DNA from 2 places in the Virgibacillus ainsalahensis genome. Region 2 is predicted to be linked to the other one. Evidence: a T-box and tRNA genes for the amino acid it is inferred to sense, from the RefSeq annotation. Region 2 holds a T-box; the other holds one or more tRNA genes.

Region 1 (15,199 bases), 470 kb from region 2:
ACCAGTATGTCAAGAAGAACACAACCTGTTTTTCTTTAAACAAATCAGAAGTTAACCCTTCTGAGAAAAGCTAAGTATATAAGATTGATTGGTGTTAATCTTATTTCAAACTTTTTTGGAGAGTTTGATCTTGGCTCAGGACGAACGCTGGCGGCGTGCCTAATACATGCAAGTCGAGCGCGGGAAGCAAGTAATCACCCTTCGGGGTGTGCGCTTGTGGAACGAGCGGCGGACGGGTGAGTAACACGTGGGCAACCTACCTGTAAGACTGGGATAACTCGCGGAAACGCGAGCTAATACCGGATAATACTTTTGCTCTCATGAGTGGAAGTTGAAAGGCGGCATTTATGCTGTCATTTACAGATGGGCCCGCGGCGCATTAGCTAGTTGGTGAGATAATGGCTCACCAAGGCGACGATGCGTAGCCGACCTGAGAGGGTGATCGGCCACACTGGGACTGAGACACGGCCCAGACTCCTACGGGAGGCAGCAGTAGGGAATCATCCGCAATGGACGAAAGTCTGACGGTGCAACGCCGCGTGAGTGATGAAGGTTTTCGGATCGTAAAACTCTGTTATTAGGGAAGAACAAGTGCCGTTCAAATAGGGCGGCACCTTGACGGTACCTAACCAGAAAGCCCCGGCTAACTACGTGCCAGCAGCCGCGGTAATACGTAGGGGGCAAGCGTTGTCCGGAATTATTGGGCGTAAAGCGCGCGCAGGCGGTCTTTTAAGTCTGATGTGAAAGCCCACGGCTTAACCGTGGAGGGTCATTGGAAACTGGAGGACTTGAGTACAGAAGAGGAGAGTGGAATTCCACGTGTAGCGGTGAAATGCGTAGAGATGTGGAGGAACACCAGTGGCGAAGGCGACTCTCTGGTCTGTAACTGACGCTGAGGTGCGAAAGCGTGGGGAGCGAACAGGATTAGATACCCTGGTAGTCCACGCCGTAAACGATGAGTGCTAGGTGTTAGGGGGTTTCCGCCCCTTAGTGCTGAAGTTAACGCATTAAGCACTCCGCCTGGGGAGTACGGCCGCAAGGCTGAAACTCAAAAGAATTGACGGGGGCCCGCACAAGCGGTGGAGCATGTGGTTTAATTCGAAGCAACGCGAAGAACCTTACCAGGTCTTGACATCCTCTGCTATCGGTAGAGATACCGAGTTCCCTTCGGGGACAGAGTGACAGGTGGTGCATGGTTGTCGTCAGCTCGTGTCGTGAGATGTTGGGTTAAGTCCCGCAACGAGCGCAACCCTTGAGATTAGTTGCCAGCATTTAGTTGGGCACTCTAATCTGACTGCCGGTGACAAACCGGAGGAAGGTGGGGATGACGTCAAATCATCATGCCCCTTATGACCTGGGCTACACACGTGCTACAATGGATGGAACAAAGGGCAGCGAAACCGCAAGGTCAAGCAAATCCCATAAAACCATTCTCAGTTCGGATTGCAGGCTGCAACTCGCCTGCATGAAGCCGGAATCGCTAGTAATCGCGGATCAGCATGCCGCGGTGAATACGTTCCCGGGCCTTGTACACACCGCCCGTCACACCACGAGAGTTGGTAACACCCGAAGTCGGTGAGGTAACCTTTTTGGAGCCAGCCGCCGAAGGTGGGACCAATGATTGGGGTGAAGTCGTAACAAGGTAGCCGTATCGGAAGGTGCGGCTGGATCACCTCCTTTCTAAGGATATATTACGGAAACATACTCGGTTGTTTGGTTCAGTTTTGAGAGAGTGAAAACTCTCTATTTGTACCTTGAAAACTAAATAAGAGTAACAACGACATCAATTTTTTTGAAATAAAGCGAAGGCGAATTTAAATTCGTACGCTTATTCACAGTAACGCTAGTTAAGTGAATAAGGGCGCACGGTGGATGCCTTGGCACTAGGAGCCGATGAAGGACGGGACTAACACCGATATGTCTCGGGGAGTTGTAAGTAAACTACGATCCGAGAATTTCCGAATGGGGAAACCCACTGTTCGTAATGGAACAGGACTTGTGTCTGAATACATAGGGCACAGGAGGCAGACCCGGGGAACTGAAACATCTCAGTACCCGGAGGAAGAGAAAGCAAACGCGATTTCCCAAGTAGCGGCGAGCGAAACGGAATCAGCCCAAACCAGAAAGCTTGCTTTCTGGGGTTGTAGGACACTCCATTGGAGTTACAAAGAAATTCCTTAGACGAATGATCTGGAACGATCAGCCATAGCGGGTAAGAGCCCTGTAGTCGAAAAGGAATTTCCTCCGGAGTGGATCCTGAGTACGGCGGAACACGAGAAATTCCGTCGGAATCCGGGAGGACCATCTCCCAAGGCTAAATACTCCCTAGTGACCGATAGTGAACCAGTACCGTGAGGGAAAGGTGAAAAGCACCCCGGGAGGGGAGTGAAAGAGAACCTGAAACCGTGCGCTTACAAGTAGTCGAAGCCCGTTAATGGGTGACGGCGTACCTTTTGTAGAATGGACCGGCGAGTTACGATCGTATGCAAGGTTAAGTGGAAGACACGGAGCCGCAGCGAAAGCGAGTCTGAACAGGGCGAATACAGTATGCGGTCGTAGACCCGAAACCGTGTGATCTACCCATGTCCAGGGTGAAGGTCAGGTAACACTGACTGGAGGCCCGAACCCACGTATGTTGAAAAATGCGGGGATGAGGTGTGGGTAGGGGTGAAATGCCAATCGAACACGGAGATAGCTGGTTCTCTCCGAAATAGCTTTAGGGCTAGCCTCAAGGAGATAGAGTACTGGAGGTAGAGCACTGATTGGACGAGGGGCCCTCACCGGGTTACCGAATTCAGTCAAACTCCGAATGCCAGCTACTTTACCTTGGGAGTCAGACTATGGGTGATAAGGTTCATAGTCGAGAGGGAAACAGCCCAGACCGCCAGCTAAGGTCCCAAAGTATACGTTAAGTGGAAAAGGATGTGGAGTTGCCCAGACAACCAGGATGTTGGCTTAGAAGCAGCCATCATTTAAAGAGTGCGTAATAGCTCACTGGTCGAGTGACTCTGCGCCGAAAATGTACCGGGGCTAAACGTATCACCGAAGCTGCGGATTGTTCTTTGAACAATGGTAGGAGAGCGTTCCAGGTGCCGTGAAGTCAGACCGTGAGGACTGGTGGAGCGCCTGGAAGTGAGAATGCCGGTATGAGTAGCGAAAAAAGAGTGAGAATCTCTTTCACCGAATGCCTAAGGTTTCCTGAGGAAGGCTCGTCCTCTCAGGGTTAGTCGGGACCTAAGCCGAGGCCGAAAGGCGTAGGCGATGGACAACAGGCAGATATTCCTGTACCACCTCATGATTGTTTGAACGATGGGGGGACGCAGTAGGATAAGGAATGCGCACCGATGGATGTGTGCGCCCAAGCAGTGAGAAAGTTGGATAGGCAAATCCGTCCAACAATTTCAAGCTGTGATGGGGAGGGAAATTTAGTACCGAAGTTCCTGATTTCACACTGCCAAGAAAAGCCTCTAGTTAGATCATAGGTGCCCGTACCGCAAACCGACACAGGTAGGCGAGGAGAGAATCCTAAGGTGAGCGGGAGAACTCTCGTTAAGGAACTCGGCAAAATGACCCCGTAACTTCGGGAGAAGGGGTGCTCACTTGTGAGTGAGCCGCAGTGAATAGGCCCAAGCGACTGTTTAGCAAAAACACAGGTCTCTGCGAAGCCGAAAGGCGAAGTATAGGGGCTGACACCTGCCCGGTGCTGGAAGGTTAAGGGGAAGCGTTAGCACTTACGTGCGAAGCGTAGAACCGAAGCCCCAGTAAACGGCGGCCGTAACTATAACGGTCCTAAGGTAGCGAAATTCCTTGTCGGGTAAGTTCCGACCCGCACGAAAGGTGCAACGACTTGGGCACTGTCTCAACGAGAGACCCGGTGAAATTATACGATGTGTGAAGATGCACATTACCCGCGACAGGACGGAAAGACCCCGTGGAGCTTTACTGTAGCCTGATATTGAATGTTTGTGCAGCTTGTACAGGATAGGTGGGAGCCTGAGAAGCGTGAGCGCTAGCTTACGTGGAGGCACCCGTGGGATACCACCCTGGCTGTATGAACTTTCTAACCCAGGACCGTGAACCGGTTCGGAGACAGTTTCAGGCGGGCAGTTTGACTGGGGCGGTCGCCTCCCAAAAGGTAACGGAGGCGCCCAAAGGTTCCCTCAGAATGGTTGGAAATCATTCGCAGAGTGCAAAGGCAGAAGGGAGCTTGACTGCGAGACCTACAAGTCGAGCAGGGACGAAAGTCGGGCTTAGTGATCCGGTGGTTCCGCATGGAAGGGCCATCGCTCAACGGATAAAAGCTACCCCGGGGATAACAGGCTTATCTCCCCCAAGAGTTCACATCGACGGGGAGGTTTGGCACCTCGATGTCGGCTCATCGCATCCTGGGGCTGTAGTCGGTCCCAAGGGTTGGGCTGTTCGCCCATTAAAGCGGTACGCGAGCTGGGTTCAGAACGTCGTGAGACAGTTCGGTCCCTATCCGTCGTGGGCGTTGGAAGTTTGAGAGGAGCTGTCCTTAGTACGAGAGGACCGGGATGGACACACCGCTGGTGTACCAGTTGTTCCGCCAGGAGCATGGCTGGGTAGCTACGTGTGGCAAGGATAAGTGCTGAAAGCATCTAAGCATGAAGCCCCCCTCAAGATGAGACTTCCCATCACTTCGAGTGAGTAAGATCCCTCAGAGACGATGAGGTTGATAGGTTCGAGGTGGAAGCATGGTGACATGTGCAGCTGACGAATACTAATCGATCGAGGACTTAACTAACTTCTTTACGATGTCCGTTGTTTTAACTCTTATTTAGTTTTTAGGGTATAAATCAAAAAAACCCTTGCATTTTTATTTAAAAATGCATATAATATATCTTGTCCTTGTTTTGAGGAATGTCTGGTAGCAAGAGCGGAGAGGTCACACCTGTTCCCATGCCGAACACAGAAGTTAAGCTCTCCAGCGCCGATGGTAGTTGGGACATTGTCCCTGCAAGAGTAGGACGCCGCCAGGCAAACCAAATTTCCATACACCGTGATTGTTAGCAGTTTAAAAAAATGTTGATGAAATTATACGGTGAATGAAGCTGCTCTGAATAATTGCAATAAGACAAGCTTTAATTGGTTCATTTGCATGCTATTCTGATTTGGATTATTCCACAGTAGCTCAGTGGTAGAGCTATCGGCTGTTAACCGATCGGTCGCAGGTTCGAATCCTGCCTGTGGAGCCATGGAGAGCTGTCCGAGTTGGCCGAAGGAGCACGATTGGAAATCGTGTAGGCCGTTATCGCGGCCTCGAGGGTTCGAATCCCTCGCTCTCCGCCACTATTCATATATTATATTGGCCCGTTGGTCAAGTGGTTAAGACACCGCCCTTTCACGGCGGTAACACGGGTTCGAATCCCGTACGGGTCACCAACTTTTATAATTTACAATTTTGAATCCATGTTAGTTTGTAACAAGGAGTCATAATACATAAGCCGTACTATCCTATGTGTCGGAGGATTAGCTCAGCTGGGAGAGCACCTGCCTTACAAGCAGGGGGTCGCAGGTTCGAGCCCTGCATCCTCCACCATTTTCTTAAGATGACAGCTTATAAAGTGAATGGAACAAATCAATATTATTATCTCATACCGCGGGGTGGAGCAGTCTGGTAGCTCGTTGGGCTCATAACCCAGAGGTCGTAGGTTCAAATCCTGCCCCCGCAACCAAATATTTTAATGGTCCGGTAGTTCAGTTGGTTAGAATGCCTGCCTGTCACGCAGGAGGTCGCGGGTTCGAGTCCCGTCCGGACCGCCATTACATAAAATATACGGCTCGGTAGCTCAGTCGGTAGAGCAAGGGACTGAAAATCCCTGTGTCGGCGGTTCGATTCCGTCCCGAGCCACCACTTTTCATTTGTAAATAATAAATATGGAGGGGTAGCGAAGTGGCTAAACGCGGCGGACTGTAAATCCGCTCCCTCAGGGTTCGGCAGTTCGAATCTGCCCCCCTCCACCATTTCATTTAAATATTAATAACGTAGGGGTATAGTTTAATGGTAAAACGAAGGTCTCCAAAACCTTTGATGTGGGTTCGATTCCTACTACCCCTGCCATTTTTATTATGGCGGTCGTGGCGAAGTGGTTAACGCACCGGATTGTGGCTCCGGCATACATGGGTTCGATCCCCATCGGTCGCCCCATATTAATAATTGGGCTATAGCCAAGCGGTAAGGCATCGGGTTTTGATCCCGTGTATCCCAGGTTCGAATCCTGGTAGCCCAGCCACTTGCGGAAGTAGTTCAGTGGTAGAACACCACCTTGCCAAGGTGGGGGTCGCGGGTTCGAATCCCGTCTTCCGCTCCATGATATTATTCATAAGGCGGTATAGCCAAGTGGTAAGGCAGAGGTCTGCAAAACCTTTATCACCGGTTCAAATCCGGTTACCGCCTCCAACACATGCCGGTGTGGCGGAATTGGCAGACGCGCATGACTCAAAATCATGTTCCCTCTGGGAGTGCCGGTTCGATCCCGGCCACCGGTATCAGTATTATACACGAATAAAGTATTATAATATTATCGTAAGAGATGAGACAGGATGAATAAATTCCTGTCTCTTTTTATATGCTACTTAAGACTATGAGGTGAACAAAGGAGGATAAGCGGGGACCCAACAGAGTGAACAGGATGGTATTCCTTTCTGTCCGAACTTAAGCATTTTAAAAGCAGCCGGATTTGTCGGTAAAAAGTGGTCCAGGGCGCGCCTCTCACCATGGATTTTGTTCCCACTTCCTCACCTACACATATTCTCTAATTTCACCTGTATGTGGGTTGACTAGGTACCATCCTCTCGTTGCTGTATGATTGCCGACAATTTCATATACGTGAATTAAATATTTATTATTGAGATTTCGATCATAGGTAACGTATATATTCGTATTACCTATCAATCCCAGAGCCCTTCTAACTAGAAATTCTGCTTGCTCCGTTGTCAGGTTCCTATCCTTTTCCACATTTAATAGTTTGACAGTGCTAGTTATTCCTCTTATATGGCTCGTATCTGCATGAATGACAAGATAGTGCTTGAGGGAACCAATGACATAAGGTTTGGGATACTTCATAATTAAGGATGCCCTATTTTGTTTTTGACCTTCTGATGGATAGATCAAACAAGCTGCTTGCCCATCAACATTGATTCTCTCTTTCGTAGGACTTTCTCCATAATCACCTTCTGATACAAGGCTCTGACAGACTTCATCTAATGAAGCACTATCAGTTGGATTTGATGGTAGGGTAGCACTAATGCTGGACACCTCAAAGTAACCCGATCGCCCCTCATATCTTATTGGTAAATTCGTAACTCTCTCCCATGTGTTAGGATACATAAAAGCTACATGGTGATATTGTTCAAAGAAAAGCTTCCACTGAATTGGTAAACATACCATTTGCCCAATCACCAACTGATTAGGGTTCACATTAGGATTTGCCTGTAAAACGGTTGAAAGGGAGAGGTTAAATTTACTAGCAAGTTCATAAAAACTATCCCCCTGCTTAATCTGATAAGGGGTTGAATCAGGACAATAAGAAAAAGAAGATGTAGTTGGTATGCAGATTGCCTGCCCAATTTGTAGATTACTAGGGTCTGTATTTGGGTTGGCTTGCATCAATTGCTCCAAAGGTATAAAAAAGTATTGGGATAGTCGGTAGTAGGAATCTCCATCCTGGATGAAGTATATTTGTCCGTTGGAACAGCCTGGGAAATTTTGTTGCATTGGAAGGCATATTGTATCTCCAGTAGATAATTCTTGTAAATTAGTCATGGGATTTGCTGCTTGAATGGATTGAAGAGGAATCCGAAACTGTTGGACAATTTGATAGATATTTTCTCCTTCTTTAACAGTGTAAATCGTTAATCCGGGTAAACATTTTGTTGTATAATTTGGCAACATAACACACCTCCAATATTAGCCTATTCACAAAATGCGCGGACAGTTCATGGGGACAAGGAATGTTCCCATGAACCATTTCAGTTGACGTTTTTTCTTGTTGTTAGGATTCATTGACTACTAGAGTGATAGTAGAATTGTCTCTTTGTCCCACTATGTGTGCCGTTAAGAGAAAGTTTTGCATATCTAGCGTTGAAAACATTTAAAAGGAGGTTGGAAAATAAATAACATGAATAACAAATTTTATTTATCGAAATATGGGAATGTATTTCCAGGATACCCAAACTTTGAAGGACCACTCCCAGGACCAAATAACAATAGAGGTTTTTCTAAGTAAAAAGTATATGATATCACGGAAGCAGGGGATTCAGGGGATTCTCTGCTTCCCACGTTTTTCGAAAGAAGCAATAATCGTCCCACTATTTCATAAAAACAAGAATAATAATAGTTGCTAATATTGAAGAACTATCTATTACTATAATGTGTGTATAACGTTGTGTTCGGTGCACCGGTATCTTTAGATAAAAACGATAGAACACTCACAAATGTTGACACATCAATGTTTTTGTTTTTTTATTTTTGGGATAAAAGGCTCCAAAGGGTGAATACCTATAAATATTGCATGTACCATCGCGCCACGAGTAACTGTTTCTTGTTTATACCAGTTCATTAGTTTTTCCATTTCTCCGTAGGTATATCAACAGAAATAAATACTTGCTGGTCTCGATAAACTTCTTCATATTCATCATGAATATCTTTTAAAATGAAACGATGTAAATTCTCAATTTTCTTGTATAAAATGATTTCAAATCCTACCTTATTCAGATCGTACATAACGATTATTATTGAATTTAGAACGAGTGAAAGATCGCTTTCCATCGATTGTCATCAAAGTAGAAAATTGGTTGGATTATTACAGGGAAAAAGGTGCGTTATTCAATCTTTTTGTTAGTGAGAGTATATCATGTTTTGCATTAGCCGAAACATAAGGGACAAGTCTGGACTTCTCCTACCTAAAGTGAAAGCAGTGTGTAAAAGATTAAAAAGCCTTTCTATAAAAAGAAAGGCTAGGCAACTCCCAAAAGAGTTCATATATTTCAATTTTAATCACTTTCCACAGCACTTTTTAAATTTCTTCCCACTACCACAAGGGCAAGGATCATTTCGTCCAATCTTCGCACGTTTAGCGTCTTGTCTAGCTCTTTCTTTCTGTTGTTCTTCCCAATAAGCATCTTTTTCTACTAGTTCTTTTTTCCACTCCTCCAGTTTTGGGTGACCAATGCCATTAATGACACAATTCGCATAGAGTGGCTCCTTTAAATCAAGTAATGTCTCATCGTAGCCTTCCTCTATAAGTGCTGCCACCTTTGGAATAGCTTTTGTTGATAGTTGGCGACATAATGCTTCTGCAAGTTGCGTTTTCAAACTTTTATTGGTTGTCTGATCAAAGAGACGTAGTAGCATTTCTTCAGCGGCAGGATGTTTAATATTTTCTAACACATCAATCGCGAATAAAGACGTATCTTCATTTGTAACATATTTCTCAACTGCTGGAATTACTTCAGGTGTACCAATCTTAATTAGGGCGTCAGTGACCTCTTCCAACAAAAAGTCTTCTTCCGCCCGTGAAAGTAATTCCGTAAGTTGAGGAATCAAGGAAGTTACTTTTTGCTCACCAGCAAGGTAAACATTATAAATGCCATTAAAGGAAATAAACTCCTTGTCCCAATCTTCCTTTATAGCTGCTTCAATCTCCCAAAAATTTGGTTGGTCATATTCTCCTCGATTGATCAATTCTTTAAAAATTCTTTTACCGAAGTTGAAGAGGGGTTGATTAAATGCACCATCTTCTAATGAATTCATAATATCAGCGACTTCCAAGTATAACTGTTCCGTATCCATCGAACGTAAGCTTACAATTGTTTCTATTGCCTCTTTATTGACGAATGGAGAAAGTTCACTTTGATACTTTGCAAGCAGATCATTGTCACAGTGTGAGATAATCATCGAATACCAATGAGAGTTATCATCTTTTTCATTTAGGCGTATAATTACCTCTTTTAACACATTTTCTGTTACAGGCATGTGCTTTGTATAAGGAATAATCGGATTAATCATTGGATGAGGTTCTAGCTTGTCCAATGCTTGTAGGGCACAGAAAAAAGTTTGCTCTGTTCCCAATTGAGAATTATTGAGTGTATGCAGCGTGAAATTACGTAGCAATTTATCGTCGCTCAGGATATATGGTTCAACTGTTGCTAAGAATGTATTAGCCATTATATGTATCCTCCTTTATAACATAATGATACTATTTAATATTCTAGTTGTAATCCTTCTACATCTATAAGATAAGAAGCAGGGCTGAAGAGGGGGAGACCCTTTATATAGACAAGTATCCATTTCTATGAGATAGATTTTATGGTCATTATACTAATTGATAGTATACAGTAAGACTTTTAAAATATAAATCGGATTCAAACATGAATAAAATTCATGATTGAATGTTTTCTTTTGATTATAATCAGAGGAAGGCGGTTCTATACTATCCAGAATTTCATCATTACTAAATAAAAACATGAAACTTATCCTTATTTATTTTCGTATGGTTATATACAAAGAAAAGATAGGAGGAAATTCCGTAATGAAGCCTATTACGAAAAAACGTACAAAAGCGTATTTTATTGATTTTGCTATTTCAAGTGTAGCTACGGTTGTTGTTGAATACTTTCTGCGTAAAAAAGTGAAAAATGAAGTGGTTCATGCATTGATCACACCGACAATTGTCATGTGGTCACTGGAATACGCACAATTATGTCGTAATAGACAAACCATTGGTTACAAAAAGATGGGATTGGTCCTTGAGAATAAGGAGGGCTTTGAATTAACATCCAGTCAGATTATTAAACGTATGGCTTATCGAGATACAGTAAGCAGTTTCGATTTCTTGAAAAATCCCAAGGCATTTGAGGAACAAAATGGAACAGTGTTTCCACATGATCATTTTTCGGGTACAGTGGTGAGGGAAAATTAGGCAAGGTTGAATATGCAGAATGAAGCAAGCTGCAGTAAACCTCCTCTAAATTAAAACCTATTGAAGGAAAACAGCAGCGAAGCGTTTATGAAAAAATCCTCGTTCTATTAAGCCTACGAGGATTTTTTGTTTTGAGGACTAAAGTTGCTGAATTATATTTAAAACGCAGCAGTCCACCCACCATCTGCAGTTACGACTGTTCCGTTTACAAAACTTGATTCATCAGATGCTAAGAATAGTGCTACCTGTGCAATTTCCTCTGCTTGTCCGACTCTTGGCATCACTGCCTGTACTGCCTTTGTGCGTTCCATACCAAATTCACTAACATTATTCATGGAGGAGGCAATATTTGTTGCTACACCCCCTGGAGCAATGGCATTACAACGGATACCTTTTTGTGCATACATATAACCAGTATTTTTCGTCAGACCGATGACTGCATGTTTTGATGCTCCATATGCTGCACCTGCATGAGCCCCGCTTAATCCACCAGTTGAAGCAGTATTAACGATTACTCCATTTTCTTTTTCCAGGAAAATTGGCAGTACTTTGCGCATTGCCCGCATAACGCCTTTTGTATTAACATCAAAGATTAAGTCCCAGCGTTCATCAAGAATATCTCCAACAGGTTCAAATCCATCCATAATACCAGCATTATTCACAAGAATATCCACAGTTCCGTATTCGTTTACGGCTGTATCAATCATGTTATCAATGTCTTTTTGGTTTGCAATATTTACCTGAATAGCCCTAGCGACACCATTATTTTCTGTGATTTCTTTAGCTACTGCCTCGGCACCCTCTGAATTAAGGTCTGCAACAATAACTTTTGCACCTTCCTTAGCATACAATTCTGCAATCGCTTTACCCATACCTGAAGCGGCACCGGTGACAATAGCTACTTTGTTTTTTAATTTCAATTTCTTTTCCTCCTAAAGGTTTATAATTTTTATTGAACATGTGTACAATAAAAATTATAATAGATATGAATAATAAGTACAAACAACGGAAAAGCCGAATTGTGTTAAGTAATAAACAATAATTTATTAAAGTGTTCAATAATGGAGTGAAATAATTTGAAACAGGATCTGCGGATTATAAAAACACAGGAAAGTTTACGTCATGCTTTATTAACCTTGCTAAAATCGAAGTCCCTGGAGGCTATTACAATTGCTGAACTATGTCGCTTGGCACGAATTAACCGTGGCACGTTTTATCTGCATTATGAAGACGTTCATGGAGTGTTTAAACATTACTTGGAGGTAATTGTTGAAGATTTACGACTATCCTATGAGGAACCTTATTATAAGACAAACTTCAATGTTTCGAATATCGAAGCAGATATGATTAAAATATTCCATCATGTAAAGAAATACCAGGATTTTTATCAGATTATTTTTGATGAAAAAATTCCGATGATGTACTATTATTTACTATTTGATACAGTTCGTTCATTTATGAAAGAATCTGTAAGTGAATTCTTGGAAATAGAGCCTGAAATAAAAATAGATTATCTCATAAGCTATCAGACAAATGCCATCCTGGGTATTTTGATTGAATGGCATCGGCAAGGCTTCCAGACATCTATCCCAGAGTTAAACAAGCAGCTTATAGAAATATTATCCATTAATCGTCCATTTCGCAAGATGTAGGAATGAATTTTTAGGGTAAGGTACCTGTTTATATTTCAAAACTAGCGTCATAAAATATTATGATTGAATCATTGAAACCGTAACAAAAGCAACTCCCTTCATCAAAAAGGGAGTTGCCAATAAACACAATTATTTTATAAATAATTTTTTCTCAGTTCCTCCGGTGAACGTGGTGAAATATGACCTGGTGCAATATCGTAAACCGTTTTAGCACCAAATTGTTTTTCCTGACTTAATCTGTGTGCTGCTCTTGCATATGCGACTAATACACTTGCAGTAAATTCAGGGTTACTGTCTAATTTAAGTGAAAACTCGTAAATCTGCTTATTGTCATCACCTGTATTTCCGCCTTGAATAACAAATCCGCCGTGTTTTGCTTTGGAGTGGTTTTGTTTTAATTCTTCTTCTGTAATGAAATTCACTTCTGTGTCATAATCAGCAAAGTAATTTGGCATTGTCTTGATTTCATTTTCAATTGCTGATTTGTCCGCTCCATCTTCTGCTACGATATAGCAAACGCGACGATGTTTTTCAGATGTTGATAATTCCGGATTTATACCACTGCGCACTTTTTCCATTGCCGGCTCCGATGGAATCGTATATTGTACACCATTCTTAACGCCATCTACTCTTCTTACTGCATCAGAGTGTCCCTGGCTGAGTCCTTCTCCCCAAAACGTATAGTTTGAACCATTAGGTAAAATTGCCTCAGACATTACACGATTAATTGAGAATAAACCTGGATCCCAGCCTACGGAGATAACAGCTGTTTTATTATGTTTGGCTGCTACTTTATCTACGGATTGATAGAATTCAGGGATTTTTGCGTGCGTGTCGTAACTGTCTACAGTGTTGAACATGCTTGCGAAATATGGGGTTTGTTCAGGTAAGTCTGTTGCTGATCCGCCACAAAGTAACATCACATCAATATCATTTTGGTAATTATTTGCATCATCAATATGTACAGCTTTTACACCAGCTTCATCAAGATTCAGGCTCTTTGGATCTCTTCTAGTGAAAACGGCTACTAATTCCAGGTCAGAGGTCTCTTTAATAGCTTTTACTGCACCTTTTCCAAGGTTACCGTAACCAACGATTCCTAGTCTTATCTTATTGCTCATATACATTCCTCCTCATTTTTTGAAAATTTATTATCTACTTCTATTACTTTAAAGAATTTTAAGTGAGAAATCAAACGTAGAATACTGTTGTCTTAACTTTTTCCACACCCTAGAAAATTACTATTTTTCTCTTTCCTTAATACTAATCAAACGGCTGAAGCAGAACCTAAGAATCTAAAGCAGCAGATCACATCAACACAACTAACCATCATTTTCCTATGCGGTGAAGAATGACCCTATCTAGCTGGAAGTAATCCTTCCTGTTTTTTATTTCCGAAATTGAGAATTTATCTGTTTCATTAATAAGACACTTTGCCGAAAAGGATGTATTCTTAGACTGAAGAAAGGAGCATGAAATTATTTCATTTCCAGCATGTTTATAGAGGGAAGTGCATGTCATTGTTTAATAAAAACACAATAAAAGCCTATGGATTGTTTTTACTGAGTCTTATTATCATGGGGTTGGGCATCAGTCTGGTTACTTTGGCACATCTTGGAACGACTGCAATTATAAGTCCGTCGTATATTCTTAGTTTGTTCCTTCCTATTAGTTTTGGGATGTTAACGATGTTAGTTAATTTTCTTTTTGTTTTGATGCAAATGATACTATTGGGCAGGGGTTTTCCAAAAATACAGTATTTACAATTAGCAGTCGGCCCCATTTTAGGACTTGCTATTGATTTCTGGTCCTATATTGTTTTATCTGTTCCTAAATCCTATTATTTCACACAATTGATTATGGTTGTAATGGGCTGTGTGGTAATTGCATTCAGTACAGTATTACAATTGAAGGCAAAGGTAGTAAATAATCCTACAGAAGGTATTGTAAAAGCTTTTGCAATCAAAACATCGAAAAAGTTCGGGACGGTAAAAATATATTTTGATGTGAGTTTAGTTTGTCTTGCCGCTATCATTTCATTTGGGGCGTTCGGAACTATTTACGGGATACGTGAAGGAACGGTTATTTCTGCTTTTATCATCGGTCCTCTTATTAAAATTTTCCAAACCGAACTGAGAAAACTAGGCTTTCCCCGAGCTTTTATGGTGAAGTCTTAGTTGCACTTATGCAGTAAGAAAGTTTTATGCTTTCTTAATTGCCGAAAAATCAGAAGCCTTCTACTACTTACAAACGACAAAGTGGTGAATGACATGTATAGATGTTTCACTTCTCTTCGTGCTAGTCGGAGTGGGGTGGTGTTTCTCCCAATATCATTGTTTATTGTGCCGATGTGGTGGTTGTCTTTGTATTTTTCTACACATTTGTTAACATTTAGATAAGAGATTCTTTACAGCATTTTATTTTTTGATGATAGTAGTTCTATTTTATTTAATTAGAAAGGGTGGAGGTAATGAAAGTTCTTGTTGTTGGGGCAAATGGGCAAATTGGAAAACATCTTGTTTCATTTATACAGGATAGTGATAGTCTGGAAGCAAAGGCGATGATTCGTAAACAAGAGCAAGCTTCCTTTTTTGAAAACTTAGG
Region 2 (15,199 bases):
TCCTTCATTTCGTTTAAATTATTTCCTTCGTTTTTTTCACGTTCTTTAATTAAACGCAGTGCTTTCACCATTGCGACCGCTCCTGCAACATTTTCTGTTCCAGAACGGATTCCCTGTTCCTGATCTCCTCCGTGCAATAATGGAAATAGCTTTATTCGATTATTGACATACAGGATTCCTGTGCCTTTCAGTCCATGAATTTTATGTCCTGAGAATGTACATAAATCAATACCGCTATTTTTTATATCCAATGGTACTTTTCCGAGCCCCTGTACATCATCAACATGGAAAAACAGTTTCGGATAACGACTCGCTATTTTGCCGATTTCTTCGATAGGCTGAACGGAACCAATTTCATTGTTTACATGCATCAGACTGATTAAAATCGTATCATCTTTTATTGCCTTTTCTAATTCCGCTGCTGATACTACACCATTTTGATCAACTGGTAAATAGGTTATTTCAAACCCGAGTAATTCCAGACTTCTGCATGCCTCCTCTACAGAAGGATGCTCAATGCTTGAAGTAATAATGTGTTTCCCCCTGCCCATATGCTCCAGGGCGATCCCTTTAATTGCCGTATTATTACCTTCAGTACCACCAGATGTAAAAACAATTTCGTTTGGAGAAACCTTCAGTATATCTGCAGCTTGTTTTTTTGCTTTCGTTAAAAGCTGCTCTGTTGTTCCTCCAAGCTGATGGATGGAGGAAGGGTTCGCAAAAAACTTGGTGGATACTTGTTCAAAACTTTTCAACACGGACACATCCGGCTTTGTTGTTGCACTATTATCTAAATAAATCATGTTGATATACTCCTTTAGACAAAAGGGAAGGCTGACTTCAGATTGGGATATATCTAATATCCTTTTCCTAATGACAGCCTTTCATCCTTTATTTGCTTTTAATTAACTACCCACAGCTTCGTTTGCTTCAATTCTTTTTAGAGCTCCCGGTTCAATTTCTTCCACTGCTTTAGCAGCTTGTTCCAAAGCTAATTCATATTCATATGACCGGAACAGGCGCTCCGCCTCCACTAATTTGCCTGCCAAAATTGGGTATTGACTGCGATATCTGTTCGCATATTGAATGACTTGTTCCGTTAGATAGGCTTGCTCAAGTACTAACTCTGTCTGTTCCAGTGCATGATCAACAGCTAGTTTGGACTCATATAATGCTGCCTGAACTTTTGCCATATCAAGTGGCTGTTGTTCCAGTGCTTTAATAACTAGTTCATTTTTAGCTGATGCAGTTTCCATCAAATTCCATATAAAAGTCGGTACTCCAGGTATATTACTCTTTTTCAGCTTTCGTCTTATGTCATAAAGCTGGTCACGGATTTCTACTAATTTTTCTTTGGCTTCCAGTTCATCTTTCCTTAAATTATGAATCCGTATTTTAAATTCATCATGCTTTTCCTGCAATGATTCAATTTGGTTGAACCCATCTTCTACCTTTTTTCTTAAGGCGGTATGAGCTGCTTCTGTATTTTGCATATCGTACCATATTTCATCCAATTGATTTTTTAATGAAGCAATTGTTTTTTCTATTGCCAGATATTTTTCCATATCACTATCTTCAACATGATAAGCTTGCCTTAATTGCTCCACTTCTTCTTTCGTATCAAGGAATGTGGTATTTAATTCATTTAATGAGTTCTCATAACTTGGCATCTTTGTTTCCAAATAATTTTTGGCTATTGCTTCTTCTTCCAAAAGATCATATATCTCTTTGATTCTATCCTCGATATCCGTAATTACTTCTTCTATACCGGAAGTATCACCGCTCTCCAATGCACGAACACTATTTAAAAGTCGTTCCTGATATGTATAGATCTCTTTCTCTAATTCAAGTGAATCGATATGATAACCACCAGCCTTCATCTCATTTAGTCCTGAGATTAGATCCTCCAACTGGGCAGGTAAGTCCTGCTTACACTTTTTATATAGTTCAGGAAATATGTCAATCTGTGCCTGGAGATTTTCCGATTCAATCCGAAGCTGATCTGCTATCTGTTTTGCTTCCAAATAATCTCCTGAATCCACTAATTGGTTATATGTAACAAGTTGATCATCTAACCGGTCAATTTCTGATTCAAAATAAGCTTCTGCTTTACCGTATTGATAGCGATTTTGTGAAATTTTTTTACGTAATACTTTTACCTCTGGTTCAATTTCCTCAATTTCTTTACGACTTGATTCTTCCGATTCGACCAGTTCATCGACTTCCTTGAGCAAAACCTCGATCTTTTTCTCTATGGTTTGCAATATCTGTTCAACTTCATTCAACGTCTTTTTTGCTTTTGAGAAACGGTAGCGATCTGCCGCTTCTTCCGCATCAAATAAATGTTCTTCAATATCCGGCAATTCTTTAGTCAAAATATATTCCCATCGCTCTTTCCAACTTTCAAACTTTTCCTGGGTTTCGCCAGATAAATTGAGCTTTTTAATACGCCCAAGCTGTCCCGCAATATTTCTGTCCATAATGTCCATTTTCCAAGATTCATATTTATCGACGACATCATATACCCGTTTTCTTAAAATAAGTCCCGTAATTATAAGTGCGATTATTGCTAGTATAATTCCAATCATGTATCCCATATATATTGCGCCTCCTAACTAATTCCCATATAAGAGGTTGGATGTGCGAAAGCCTCTTGAAGAACAAGTATTTAAAAAATTAACTTCTATAAAATTATATAGTAACTATGATACCATGTTACCAGCATATTTGGCTAAAGAAATACAAAAAAATTGACATTTCGTCAATATTTTTATGGATTTACGAATGAGGAACATTATTTTGCGTAGCCACTCCATTCTGGATAACGATAAAATCAAGCCATTGATGAATGCTATTTACGTATTTTTTTTCAAAAATATTATGGGAATATGCTCCAATTACATGATCCTTCCATTCGCGCTGCAGTACATAAGGTGTTATCAACATACCCTTAAGCTGCATTAATAAAAATTGCTGGTCAAATTCATTTTTTTTCCTGTCATTTCTTTTGAGTGCAGCAAAGAATGTACTGCTGATAAAATAATTTTCCTTTGCTAGATAGGTAACAGCCATCTCCCTTACAAATACGGAATCAAGGGAAAGTTCCCGGTGAATAAAACAAGAGAATTGATGATTACTTTGTTTGTATTGTATAATAGCAGAAATTAATTGTTTTAATCTATCTAATGCAGGTAATGATTCGGATTGATCCAGAGATTCTTCCATTGTAGTTAAATATGCTTCATAATATTGTGTTACTGCATACTCTAGCAGGCCTTGTTTACTTTTAAAATAGTAACTGATCAGTGAAACATTTACAGATGCTTTTTCTGCTATATCTCTTACAGAAGTACCACTGAACCCTTTTTGAAAAAACAAGGAAGATGCAGCGTCAATGACCTTTTTTTGTGAGGGATTTCTTTTCATTTCCATTCAACTCCTTATATGTCTTTTACGACAAATCGGCTGATAATCCTGCAAGTTAATATCGACAAATAATACTGCTGCTGTCAATATTTGTTTGATCTTGGCACAAGCATTAATTATGAAAGGAAAATGTATATGTTTCAAGCCACAGCGTATCCAGAAAAAAAAGTAAAGGATTATGAGCTTTTATTAAAGCAGTTAACGGCTTTAGTAGAAGATGAAAAAGATTCGATTGCAATCCTTTCCAATACCTCCGCTTTATTGAATCAATTTTTGAATGAAATAAATTGGGTTGGTTTTTACATATGGAAAAATGACGAACTCATCCTTGGACCTTTTCAAGGGCTTCCCGCCTGTGTCCACATTGACTACGATAAAGGTGTATGCGGAACCGCAGTTAAAGAACGCCGGACACAGCGTGTAGCCGATGTTAATCAATTCCCTGGACATATCGCCTGTGACAGTGCGAGCAAATCTGAAATTGTTGTTCCGATAAAGGTAGACGGATTTGTTTACGGGGTGCTTGATATCGACAGTCCGACCATAAACCGGTTTGATGAAACAGACGAGGAATATCTTGAAAAGTTTGTACAGATACTGGAAAAGCAATTAACTCTTTAAAAAACCTGACTTTTGCCAAGTCTTTTCGATGGGACTGCGATTACTCGTCCCAAATGTTTTCGATGGGACGAGTAATCGCAGTCCCAAGCGTATAGACAGTCTTCTGGTTAAATTAATTGTTTTCATTATAGATGGTGGCGGTATGCTCTTAGCCGCACATTGATTTCTTCCCTGCAATTAAAAGCCAGTGGCTAATTATTCGGCCACTGGTTCCTTTTTTAAACCTTATATTTCTATTCTATTATAACTTCATTTTTCCTACTTAAATTCCAATAAATAGTCTTATATAAAATCTTTTGTTGACTTCTTACCTTATTCCCTATATACTATTCTTTGTGTAAAATAATAAAGGTAGCCTATGTGTACCGACGTTTGTAGCCATTTTGTTCCTTATTCTATTTAAGGTGTATCGTGTAACTCTCAGCTGCTGGAGCGATGGTACATGAAAACATAATGGTCAGGCGGAATGGAACACGCTCTCTTATTTTATGCAAATAAAATAATAAAGGAGGAAATGTCTTATGGCTCGCTATACTGGATCAGTATGGAAAAAATCACGTCGTCTCGGCATTTCATTAACTGGAACTGGTAAGGAATTAGATAAACGCCCTTACGCTCCTGGTCAGCATGGACCAAACCAACGCAAGAAAATCTCTGAATATGGCCTGCAGCTGCAAGAGAAACAAAAACTTCGTTACATGTACGGATTAAATGAACGTCAATTCCGCACATTGTTTAACAAAGCTGGTAATATGAAAGGTATCCATGGTGAAAACTTCATGATTCTACTTGATTCCCGCCTTGATAACCTTGTATACCGCTTAGGACTTGCGCGTACACGCAGACAATCACGTCAGCTTGTAAACCATGGTCATGTTTTAGTTGATGGTGGACGCGTTGATATCCCATCCTACAGTGTAAAACCAGGTCAAACTATCGGTTTACGTGAAAAATCCAAAAACCTCGATATCATTAAAGAGGCTTTGGAAGTAAACAACTTTGTTCCTGAATATGTAACATTTGATGCAGATAAAATGGAAGGAACTTACTCTCGTTACCCAGAGCGTTCCGAACTTCCAGCTGAGATTAACGAAGCACTTATCGTTGAGTTCTACTCTCGTTAATAAAATCGTTTCGTATAATACAGTAATTAAAACCCTCAGAATCTTATTAATAAGATTCTGAGGGTTTTTTTGGCAGTTAAGAATGTATAAAAACTGGCAGTATATCACTACTTTGTCAGTAAATTTCATTCAGTGGATGCGCTCCTTTTCAACAGGCTGCATCCACTTCTTTATTTTACTGATAGCTGATAAGGAAGTATTTTTTCTTCCCACGACGGATGACAGTGAACTGATCTTCAATCCGGTCTTCTTGTGTTAAGGAATAATCCAATTCCTTCGTACGCTCACCATTTATATAAATAGCCCCATTTTTAATATCTTCCCTTGCCTGTCTTTTGGAAGAGGAAATCTCTGCGTCCACCAACAGTTCAATAAGTCCCCGTTCTTCTTTGACCACTTGATGGGTTGGTACACCCTTGAATCCCTGCTTAATCTCTGGAGCTGACAACTCTTTCAGATTTCCACTGAAAAGCGAGGCTGAAATTTTTTGAGCTTGATTCAATGCTTCCTGACTGTGTACGTCCCTGGTCATTTCTTCAGCCAGACGTTTCTGGGCAGTTCGTTCTTCCGGTTTCGATTTAACTTCATCTTCCAATTGTGCCACTTCTTCTTCAGATATAAATGTAAAGTAGCGGAGGAATTTTATGACATCACGGTCATCTGTATTGATCCAGAATTGGTAAAATTCATATGGTGTCGTTTTCTCAGGATCCAGCCAAATCGCTCCGCCTGCTGTTTTCCCAAATTTAGTTCCATCTGCCTTGGTAATCAATGGGACAGTAAGACCATAAACCTTGATTTCTTGATCGTCATCTCCTCTTGAACGGCGGATCAATTCCATCCCTGCTGTTATATTCCCCCACTGGTCACTGCCGCCAAGTTGTAAAGTACAATTTTCCTGTTCATATAATTTTAGAAAATCCAGGGATTGCAGAATCATATAGCTGAATTCTGTAAAGGTAATCCCCTGTTCAATCCGTGCAGATACAGATTCCTTTGCCAGCATATAATTAATTCCAAAATGCTTCCCTGCATCTCGCAGAAAATCAATGATCGTCATGCTGGCAAGCCAGTCATGATTATTTCTGGAAAGAACGGGATTTTCTCCCTGATCAAAATCGAGCAACCGATCAATTTGCTGCCTGATTTTTTCACTGTATGCATGAACAACAGCTTCTTCATTTAAGGAGCGTTCACTCGTACGACCGCTCGGATCACCAATCATACCTGTTCCTCCACCTACTAAAGCAATTGGTTTATGGCCTGCTTTTTGAAATCTCTTTAACATGGTGATAGGCAGCAGATGCCCGATATGCAGACTGTCCGCCGTTGGATCAAAACCAATATATAAAGTGACCTGATTATCTATCAAATGCTTCTTTAAACCTTCCCTATCCGTCACTTGATGTATTAACCCACGAGTTTCTAAATCCTGTAATATATCCATATCATTCACACTCCATCTGATTTTTTGCATAAAAAAATCCCGTTCCTCAAAAAGGGACGAGATAAACACGCGGTACCACCCTTGTTGCAAATTAATTGCCACTTGGGATTGTTAACGATGTCTCCACCGTTTCTAATAAAAGATAATTAAAGAAATGAAAATGCTCCAATTCTTCACTTATCCATAGAAAATACTCCAGAATGTAATTCGCTAAGGCAAATGTATACCGGCTTACACCGTCCGCCGGCTCTCTTTTATAGGGATCTGCAAAGCTACTGCGTTCCTTCTGCGTAAAATTTATATTATATATATTCTTACCATATTCCTAAAAATAAAGCAATATCTATTTATTTTTTCTACTACCCAAATTCCTCTTATGCTATAATTGAAATGAATTTTGGGAGGTTTTTCGATGGACATAAAAGAAATTTTTTATAAATATAAACAGAAAGTGCAGGAATTATGGAAGGATGGAAAAATCCAACGTTCATCACGCATTACGTATGATGTTTTTTGGAATATTATTTTATTTTTTCTTGTTATTGGTTTTATCGGATTATTTTTCGCCGGTGGTATTGGAGCAGGATATTTCGCTTCGCTTGTCAAAGACGAGCCTGTAAGAAGCTATGAAGACATGGAAGCAGACATTTACGACTATAGTGAAACATCCAAATTATATTTTGCTGGAGAGCAATACTTCGGTGATATTCGTTCAGATATTCACCGGGAGGAAACGGAACTCGAAAATGTGGCTGATGTGCTCATTGATGCAGTTATCGCTACAGAGGATGAGTATTTCGAAGTGCATGAAGGGATTGTACCGAAAGCAATTTTTCGTGCAATGGTACAGGAAGTCACAAATGCCTCTGTTCAAACAGGTGGTAGTACATTAACCCAGCAACTTATTAAAAATCAGGTTCTGACAAATGAAGTTTCTTTTGAACGAAAAGCAAAAGAAATTTTATTAGCATTACGGTTGGAACGCTTTTTTGAGAAAGATGAAATATTGGAAGCCTATTTAAATATTGTCCCTTATGGTCGCGATGTATCCGGAAGAAATATTGCTGGTATACAAACCGCTGCACAGGGAATATTTGGTCTTGATGCAGATGAGGTAAATCTTCCTCAGGCTGCCTACCTGGCCGGATTGCCACAAAGCCCGTCTTCCTACACACCATTTACCAATACAGGTGGTGTGAAGGAAGAAGAAGGATTACAGCCCGGATTAAACCGGATGCAAAGTGTACTGGACCGGATGCTTGATTCCGAGTATATTACACAGGAAGAATATGATGAAGCAAGCAGTTATGACATTGTTGCGGATTTCAGAGAAGACTATCAATCACCAATCGAAACATATCCTTACTTGACATATGCATTGCAGGAAGAAGCAAAGGAGAAACTTACCAAAGTACTTGCCGAAGCGGATGGCTATACCGCAGAAGATCTTAATAATGATGCAGAATTAAAGGAAGAGTATGAAATGAGCGCTGACCGTGACCTGAGAAATAAAGGCTATCAGATTCACTCTACCATCGATAAGGAAATCTATGATGCAATGAAGCAGGTTACGAAAAACTTTGAAAACTTTGGTCCTGACACGGTAACAACTGTTGAATTTGCGGATGGAAAACAGGAAATCAATCAGCAGGTTGAAGCAGGTGCTATTTTAATAGAAAACAATACAGGCAGAATTATTAGTTTCGTAGGTGGCCGTGAATATACAGATGAAGATCAGGTGAACTATGCACTAAATGCACCTAGATCCAACGGCAGTACAATGAAACCTTTACTCGTCTATGGCCCAGCGATGGAAGTAGGCGCGATTCAGCCCGGCACTCCTGTCCTGGATGCGAATTTACCGACAGCGAGTGGCTATAATCCCAACAATTACAGTGGTACCCACTATGGTCTCGTACCTGCGCGGAAAGCTTTATATAATTCCTATAATAATTCCACAGCCAGAATATACGAACAAATAATGGCCGGAAATCCGGTGGAAAAATATCTTGAAAAAATGGGGATTACCAGCCTAGGTGAAAATGAATACGCAAATCCATCTCTTTCCATAGGGGGTACTACAAATGGTATTACCGTCGAGGAAAACGTGAATGCATTTGCAACTTTCGGGAACAATGGTAAATTTGCCGATGCTTATATGATTGAAAAAATAACTACCGAAGATGGAGAGACCATTTATGAAGAGGAAAGTGAACCTGTAGAGGTATTCTCTCCGCAGACAGCCTATTTAACTGTCGACATGATGCGGGATGTTATGGACAAAGGTACAGGAACTTATGTTAATACACAATTAGCGAATCCTGGTGTTGATTGGGCAGGAAAATCAGGTACGGCACAAAATTGGAAAGATGTCTGGTTTGTTGGCACAAATCCAAACGTAACATTTGGTACATGGATGGGCTATCGGTTTGAGGATTCATTATACCGCTCATCTGATCCACAGGGACATAGTCACAGAGTTCAGCGATTTTGGGCTCAATTGATCAATAATGCGGCAGAGGTGAACCCGGAATTAGTTACACCGTCATCCCCCTTCCAACAACCGGAGGGAATAGTCTCACGCAGTTACTGTGCAATATCAGGAATGCTTCCATCAGATCTTTGTGAACAGGCTGGTTTAGTAAAAACCGATCTGTTTAATGCAAACTTTGTACCAACGGAATCAGATGATAGTTTAATACGGGGAAACAATCTAATTGTAGACGGGCAAGCAGTATCTCCAGGATCAAATACACCTAGTGAATTCGCCGATAGTAATGGCCTGACATTTAACCCGGAATTCCTGGCAAGAAAAGGCTATGATAGGCTTAACAGCATTACACAGCTTTATCCGAATACAAATAGAGACTTGTGGGAAAAAATTGGAGCACCTGGCTCAAGCAGTGGAGGAACGATTGAAAATGATGGTAATCCCCCATCCCCTCCTGCTTCCTTAAATGTATCAGGAGGCAACTTAACCTGGAATCAGTCAAGCAATTCAGATGTTGTCGGTTATCGAATATTCAAAGCGTCGGGACCGGAAAATGATTTCAGTCTGGTTGGCGACACTACAGGTACAAGCTACTCTATAGATAATAATAACGCTGTTTATCATGTAAAAGCTGTTGATTACTTTGGCTTGGAATCTTCCGCCTCAAGTCAAGTTATTGTCGGTGAACCGGAGGAACCAGAAGGCGATACTCCAGATGATGAACAAGACAGCAATGAGAATAACACAGAAGAAAATAATGAGGATAACAGTAATCCTACAGATGAAGAAGCAAACAATGAAAGTAATAATAGTGAAGATAACAACAGTAATAATGATGAGGAAAACGAAGAAGAAAATAACGATGGAAATAATGAAGAAAACGATGAAAGCAGCGATGATAACAATAGCTCAGATTAGAAAACTAAACATTGCTTGTAATCATATGAATTCTTTTTTGAAGGAGCCCGTTTATGTACAAAGGGCTCCTTCTTTTGTCCTCATTATTTTTTCGCAAATTACTAAAAATTATAGCCATAATAAGGTATAATAAAAGTGAAAGCGTATTATTATTGTGATTTCAAACAGGTGGTGAAATGATGAAGCATATGAAGACCTTTCATTCTATAATACATGATACTTCCAAAGATACAGTTACGATTGAAGGTCCACTAGAAGCAGAAGATTTAAAACCATATCAATTCCATGAACAATTAACAGCATTTCGTCCGGCTAATAAACAATTTGAAGCACTACTAAGTATTGCCGATTTTCCGGAAGGGAGAATTATCGTCGCACGAACAGATGATACAATTATTGGATATGTCACCTATTTACATCCAGATCCAATGGAAAGATGGTCACAATTTAACATGGAAGATCTTATTGAATTAGGAGCTGTGGAAGTAATTCCCAGATTTCGTGGCACTGGTGTAGCATCGAGGTTATTAAAGGTTTCGATGATGGATGATTACATGGAAAATTATATCGTGATATCAACGGAATACTATTGGCATTGGGATTTGGATGGAACAAGGCTAAGTATCTGGGATTATCGGAAAATGATGGAAAAAATGATGGCAGCTGGTGGATTGATACCTTCTACAACAGATGATCCCGAAATTATTTCTCATCCGGCAAATTGTCTGATGGTACGGATAGGAAAAAATGTGCCCGAAACATCCATGAAAGATTTTGATAAACTGCGATTTCTCCAGCGTCACCAATATCGGAACATGAGGGAGGGATTCTAGATGCTGGTCGAGGAAATCATGAAAACAGAAGTTATAACGCTGCCACCTACTGCTTCTATTGCAAAAGCATTGGAATTGCTGCAAACAAACAAAATAAGACATATCCCAATTGTTGATGAAGCAAAGGCAGTAATTGGCATTGTGTCTGACCGTGATGTACGTGATGCGAGTCCTTCTGTTTTTTACAGAAATGCAGATAAAATTGAATTACAAAATGAAATTCAGTCAATCATGAGCCACCCCGTTGTAACGGTACACCCAATGGACTTTGTTGAGGAAATTGCCAGTATATTTTATGATGAAGAATTTGCTGCCCTGCCTGTAGCTAAAAATAATAGACTTGTTGGCATCGTTACAGAAAAGGATATGCTTCATACATTAATCCAGTTAACCGGAACCAACGTACAAAGCTCACATATCGAAGTTAAAGTACCACACAGGCCTGGCATCCTTCCAGAGGTGGCTGCAATCTTTGGTCAACGAAAAGTAAATATCGTGTCTGTTTTAATTTATCCATTTAAAGATGATCCGGCATTTAAAATTCTTGTATTCCGTATTCAAACGATGAATCCGATGCCTGTTATACAGGATTTAAGGGAAGCTGGTTATGAATTAATGTGGCCAAATAATATATCGGAGCCAAACGTATGACTTGCAATGCTTCCTTCATTTATTCAGATAATCTATTAACCTATCATTTTCACCCGGATCATCCTTTCAATCAAAAAAGGGTTGAGTTGGCAAAAAATCTATTGGAGACAACAGAGATGCTCCAACCTGAAGACATTACAGTACCCCGAATAGCAACAGATGAGGAGCTATCCCTTTTTCATGACCGTTCCTATATAGAAGCACTAAAAAAAGCCAGTAACGGGCATTTGAAAGAGAGTGAAGGCTTAGAGTATGGGGTGGGTACGGAAGACACACCTATGTTTCCCGGAATGCATGAGGCATCTGCATATCTGGTTGGGGGAAGTCTGACAGCGGTAGATACCGTATTGGAAGGCAGGGCCAAACATGCACTCAATTTGGGAGGCGGACTCCATCATGGTTTTAAAAGAAAAGCAGCTGGATTCTGTATATATAATGATGGTGCAGTAGCTATTAAATACATCCGAAAAAAATATGATTTAAAAGTATTGTATGTCGATACTGATGCACATCACGGTGATGGTGTGCAATGGGCATTTTACGATGACCCCAATGTTTGCACATTTTCCATACATGAAACAGGCAGATACTTATTCCCAGGAACTGGAAACGTTAATGAACGTGGCATTAAAGAAGGACATGGCTATAGTTTCAACCTTCCAATTGACGCCTTTACCGAAGACGAATCTTTCCTGCATATTTATGAGTCAGCTTTTAGGGAAATTGCAGAATTTTTCCAACCAGATGTAATTGTAACGCAGAATGGGGCAGATGCACATTGCTTTGATCCCTTGACCCATTTATGTACAACAATGAAAACCTATGAAAAGATACCTCAACTGGCACATGAGTTAGCACATAAATACTGTGATGGTAAGTGGATTGCACTTGGCGGTGGCGGTTATGATATATGGAGAGTTGTCCCACGTGCTTGGGCACAGATTTGGAATATCATGAAAACAGGGAATGCGGTAGAAGGAAATATTCCTACATCCTGGTTAACCAAATGGCAGAAAGAAGCCCCGGTAACTTTACCGAGTCGTTGGGAGGATTCAAAAGATATTGTACCAAACATTCCTAGAAAAGCTGACATAACAGAAAAAAATGAAAAACTATTAATGAAACTACTTAAATATACAACACGCATCAAATAGAAAAGGGGGAGTTGGTGTTTAATTGTCAACTCCCTCCTCTATGTCGATGGATACATCTTCCATAATTATAATTTCAACTCTTCTGTTTTTACTCATATTATCCGGATTGGTGTTCGGTACCAATGGTTCTGTTTCACCATAACCAACAATGGAAAACCTCTCCTGATAAACATCGTTTTTCTCGACTAAATACCTTACGACACTACTCGCTCTAGCACCAGATAATTCCCAGTTTGAAGGATAACGGTAACTTAACATCGGCTTACTATCTGTATGCCCTTCTACCCTAATATCGTTGGGGATGTCGTTTAAAAGTGTACCAATCCGATTTAAAAAAGGTTCACCTGATTCCAGGATATTTGCCTCACCGGAATGGAATAAAATACTCTCTTGAAGTACCAGAATCACACCTCGCTTTGTCCTCGAAGCAGTTATTACATTGTTCAAATCATTCTCATTTAAATAACGTTCTACATTCTGCATGAGTGCATCCAGTGAATCTTCCTGTTGAGCTGAATCGTCTCTGTCATTTCGATCCGGCAAATCGGTCGGGGTCTCGAATTCATTTGACAATTCTCCACTTTCTCTGTCACTGGTGTTTTCCGTAGGATTCTCCATTGGAACAGGGGACGGTTGGAAGTCAAAAATCATTCGGTTTTGAAATGAATCGGATACTGCATCAAATTTAATCTGATCTATTTGCGACATAGAAAAGAGTAAAATAAAAAAGACTAATATAAGTGTTACCATATCCGAATATGTAACCATCCACTTGGGGGCACCACTATGCTTCTTACGTCTCCCTATTTTACGCTTCATTTACGCTTTCCTCCGTAAAATCTGCATCAGCTTCTTGTCTTAATTTCATTTTTTTAGGAAGAAAAGCACTTAATTTCTCTTCCAAAATTCTTGGATTCTGTCCGGACTGTACGCCAATGATACCTTCTATAATAATTTGTCTCGTAAATATTTCCTCTTCGGTTTTACCTTCCAACTTGCTTGCCATGGGACTAAAAACCAGATTTGCCAGCACTGTACCATAAAGTGTTGTTAATAGTGCTACAGCCATGCTTGGCCCAAGCGTCTCGGGATCATTTAATGTGTTCAACATAAGAACCAGACCTACTAATGTACCTATCATCCCCCAGGCCGGAGCATATTCTGCAGCTTTTTCTACGAGCAGCCGGCCTCTATAATGTCGATCATCCATCGCTGTTATTTCTGCATTCATAATGTCACGAATCATCTCAGGTTCAATCCCATCCACTGCAAGAAGTATTCCCTTGCGGATAAAATCATCCTCAACATCTTCCAATTCATTTTCTAAAGCAAGGAGTCCCTCTCTTCTTGCACGATCGGATAAGCGGATAAATAAGCGGATTAACTCAGGTAAACGTTGATCATTTTTGCTGAATGCTTCTTTTAATACTTTGTTTGCCAGTAGAATTTGCTCGAAATTAAACGTAATGAGCATGGATGCTATCAAACCGCCAATTACTATAAAAATGGAAGCCACATCTATAAAGGAAGCAGTTCCTTCTGTTCCACCATTCCAGGTAATTGCCAGCATAATCATAATAAAACCTAATGTAATGCCGATTGGAGTCAATATATCTCGTTTTCTCATATTCCCTCTCCCCAACTTATTTAGAAAACCTGGCTTAGCGCCAAGACTCATATCCAGACAAATGACACTTCGTATAGTTAGATATCTGTTGAATACCATCTGTCTGTTACTCTTTATATCGGCATATTATCTATTTAGTTGAGTTTCTTTTTTCAATTCGATGTGGCAAAACAACTTTTTTCTCTTCAACGGTTTCTTTATTCATATATTTAGTTAATAGTCGCATAGCTACTGCGCCAATATCATACATTGGCTGAACCACTGTAGATAGAGTAGGGCGTACCATTGTGGCTAATCTTGTGTTATCAAATCCCACTACTTCAATATCTTCCGGTACACGGTATCCTTTGTCCTGTACGCCGTGAATGACGCCCAAGGCCATTTCATCAGATGCAACAAAAATAGCACTTGGGTTCTGCCCTGCTGTCATAAGCTGATCCGCTGCTTTCAATCCAAAATCATAGGAATAATCACCAGAAGTTACAATCAACTCTTCTTTCACAGAGATAGATGAATCCTTCAGCGCCCGTAAATAACCCTCATATTTAAGCTGGTTGATTGTGGTATCTTCCTCTCCTGAAATAAATGCTGGATGCCCACTGTCTTTATCAATTAAAAATTTCGTTGCTTCATAGGCCGCTTCTTCATAATCGATATTTACTGATGGTATCTGTCCACTTTCATCATAGGCTGCAGCTAATACTACCGGTACAGAAGCACTTTCAAATTGCTGTATATGTTCTTCTGTTATATTTCCCCCCATAAATAATATACCGTCCACCTGTTTTTCAAGCATCGTATTAATTAGTTGTAATTCTTTATCTTTATTCTGATCAGAGTTACTTAAAATCATATTGTACTTATACATTGTGGCAATATCCTCGATTCCTCTCGCCAATTCCGCAAA

Evidence for each region. A T-box is a leader RNA that pairs with one kind of tRNA and senses whether it is charged. The one in region 2 lies ahead of tyrS (tyrosine--tRNA ligase), so its partner is inferred to be a tRNA-Tyr.
Region 1: it has a tRNA-Tyr gene. The T-box ahead of tyrS (tyrosine--tRNA ligase) is inferred to sense a tRNA for this amino acid. The anticodon was not compared.

Annotation. Positions count from the first base shown of each region.
Region 1 is NZ_AP043943.1:2,679,759-2,694,957, reverse strand. Features, by position in the region: rRNA gene ACZ427_RS13225 (16S ribosomal RNA) at 113-1,680, shown strand; rRNA gene ACZ427_RS13220 (23S ribosomal RNA) at 1,846-4,765, shown strand; rRNA gene rrf (5S ribosomal RNA) at 4,885-5,000, shown strand; tRNA gene ACZ427_RS13210 (tRNA-Asn) at 5,142-5,216, shown strand; tRNA gene ACZ427_RS13205 (tRNA-Ser) at 5,218-5,310, shown strand; tRNA gene ACZ427_RS13200 (tRNA-Glu) at 5,329-5,403, shown strand; tRNA gene ACZ427_RS13195 (tRNA-Val) at 5,485-5,560, shown strand; tRNA gene ACZ427_RS13190 (tRNA-Met) at 5,620-5,696, shown strand; tRNA gene ACZ427_RS13185 (tRNA-Asp) at 5,708-5,784, shown strand; tRNA gene ACZ427_RS13180 (tRNA-Phe) at 5,800-5,875, shown strand; tRNA gene ACZ427_RS13175 (tRNA-Tyr) at 5,901-5,985, shown strand; tRNA gene ACZ427_RS13170 (tRNA-Trp) at 6,009-6,082, shown strand; tRNA gene ACZ427_RS13165 (tRNA-His) at 6,094-6,169, shown strand; tRNA gene ACZ427_RS13160 (tRNA-Gln) at 6,180-6,254, shown strand; tRNA gene ACZ427_RS13155 (tRNA-Gly) at 6,258-6,332, shown strand; tRNA gene ACZ427_RS13150 (tRNA-Cys) at 6,348-6,421, shown strand; tRNA gene ACZ427_RS13145 (tRNA-Leu) at 6,428-6,510, shown strand; gene ACZ427_RS13140 (LysM peptidoglycan-binding domain-containing protein) at 6,764-7,915, opposite strand; gene ACZ427_RS13135 (hypothetical protein) at 8,582-8,746, opposite strand; gene ACZ427_RS13130 (SEC-C metal-binding domain-containing protein) at 9,020-10,189, opposite strand; gene ACZ427_RS13125 (RDD family protein) at 10,554-10,943, shown strand; gene ACZ427_RS13120 (SDR family oxidoreductase) at 11,102-11,863, opposite strand; gene ACZ427_RS13115 (TetR/AcrR family transcriptional regulator) at 12,020-12,595, shown strand; gene ACZ427_RS13110 (diaminopimelate dehydrogenase) at 12,730-13,716, opposite strand; gene ACZ427_RS13105 (YczE/YyaS/YitT family protein) at 14,110-14,772, shown strand; gene ACZ427_RS13100 (SDR family oxidoreductase) at 15,066-15,199, shown strand, end outside.
Region 2 is NZ_AP043943.1:2,213,584-2,228,782, forward strand. Features, by position in the region: gene ACZ427_RS10805 (cysteine desulfurase family protein) at 1-803, opposite strand, end outside; gene ezrA (septation ring formation regulator EzrA) at 906-2,597, opposite strand; gene refZ (forespore capture DNA-binding protein RefZ) at 2,779-3,426, opposite strand; gene ACZ427_RS10820 (GAF domain-containing protein) at 3,562-4,047, shown strand; gene rpsD (30S ribosomal protein S4) at 4,569-5,171, shown strand; gene tyrS (tyrosine--tRNA ligase) at 5,347-6,618, opposite strand; T-box leader at 6,668-6,916, opposite strand; gene ACZ427_RS10835 (transglycosylase domain-containing protein) at 7,031-10,027, shown strand; gene ACZ427_RS10840 (GNAT family N-acetyltransferase) at 10,207-10,860, shown strand; gene ACZ427_RS10845 (acetoin utilization AcuB family protein) at 10,861-11,511, shown strand; gene ACZ427_RS10850 (acetoin utilization protein AcuC) at 11,508-12,665, shown strand; gene motS (flagellar motor protein MotS) at 12,684-13,484, opposite strand; gene motP (flagellar motor protein MotP) at 13,474-14,292, opposite strand; gene ccpA (catabolite control protein A) at 14,423-15,199, opposite strand, start outside.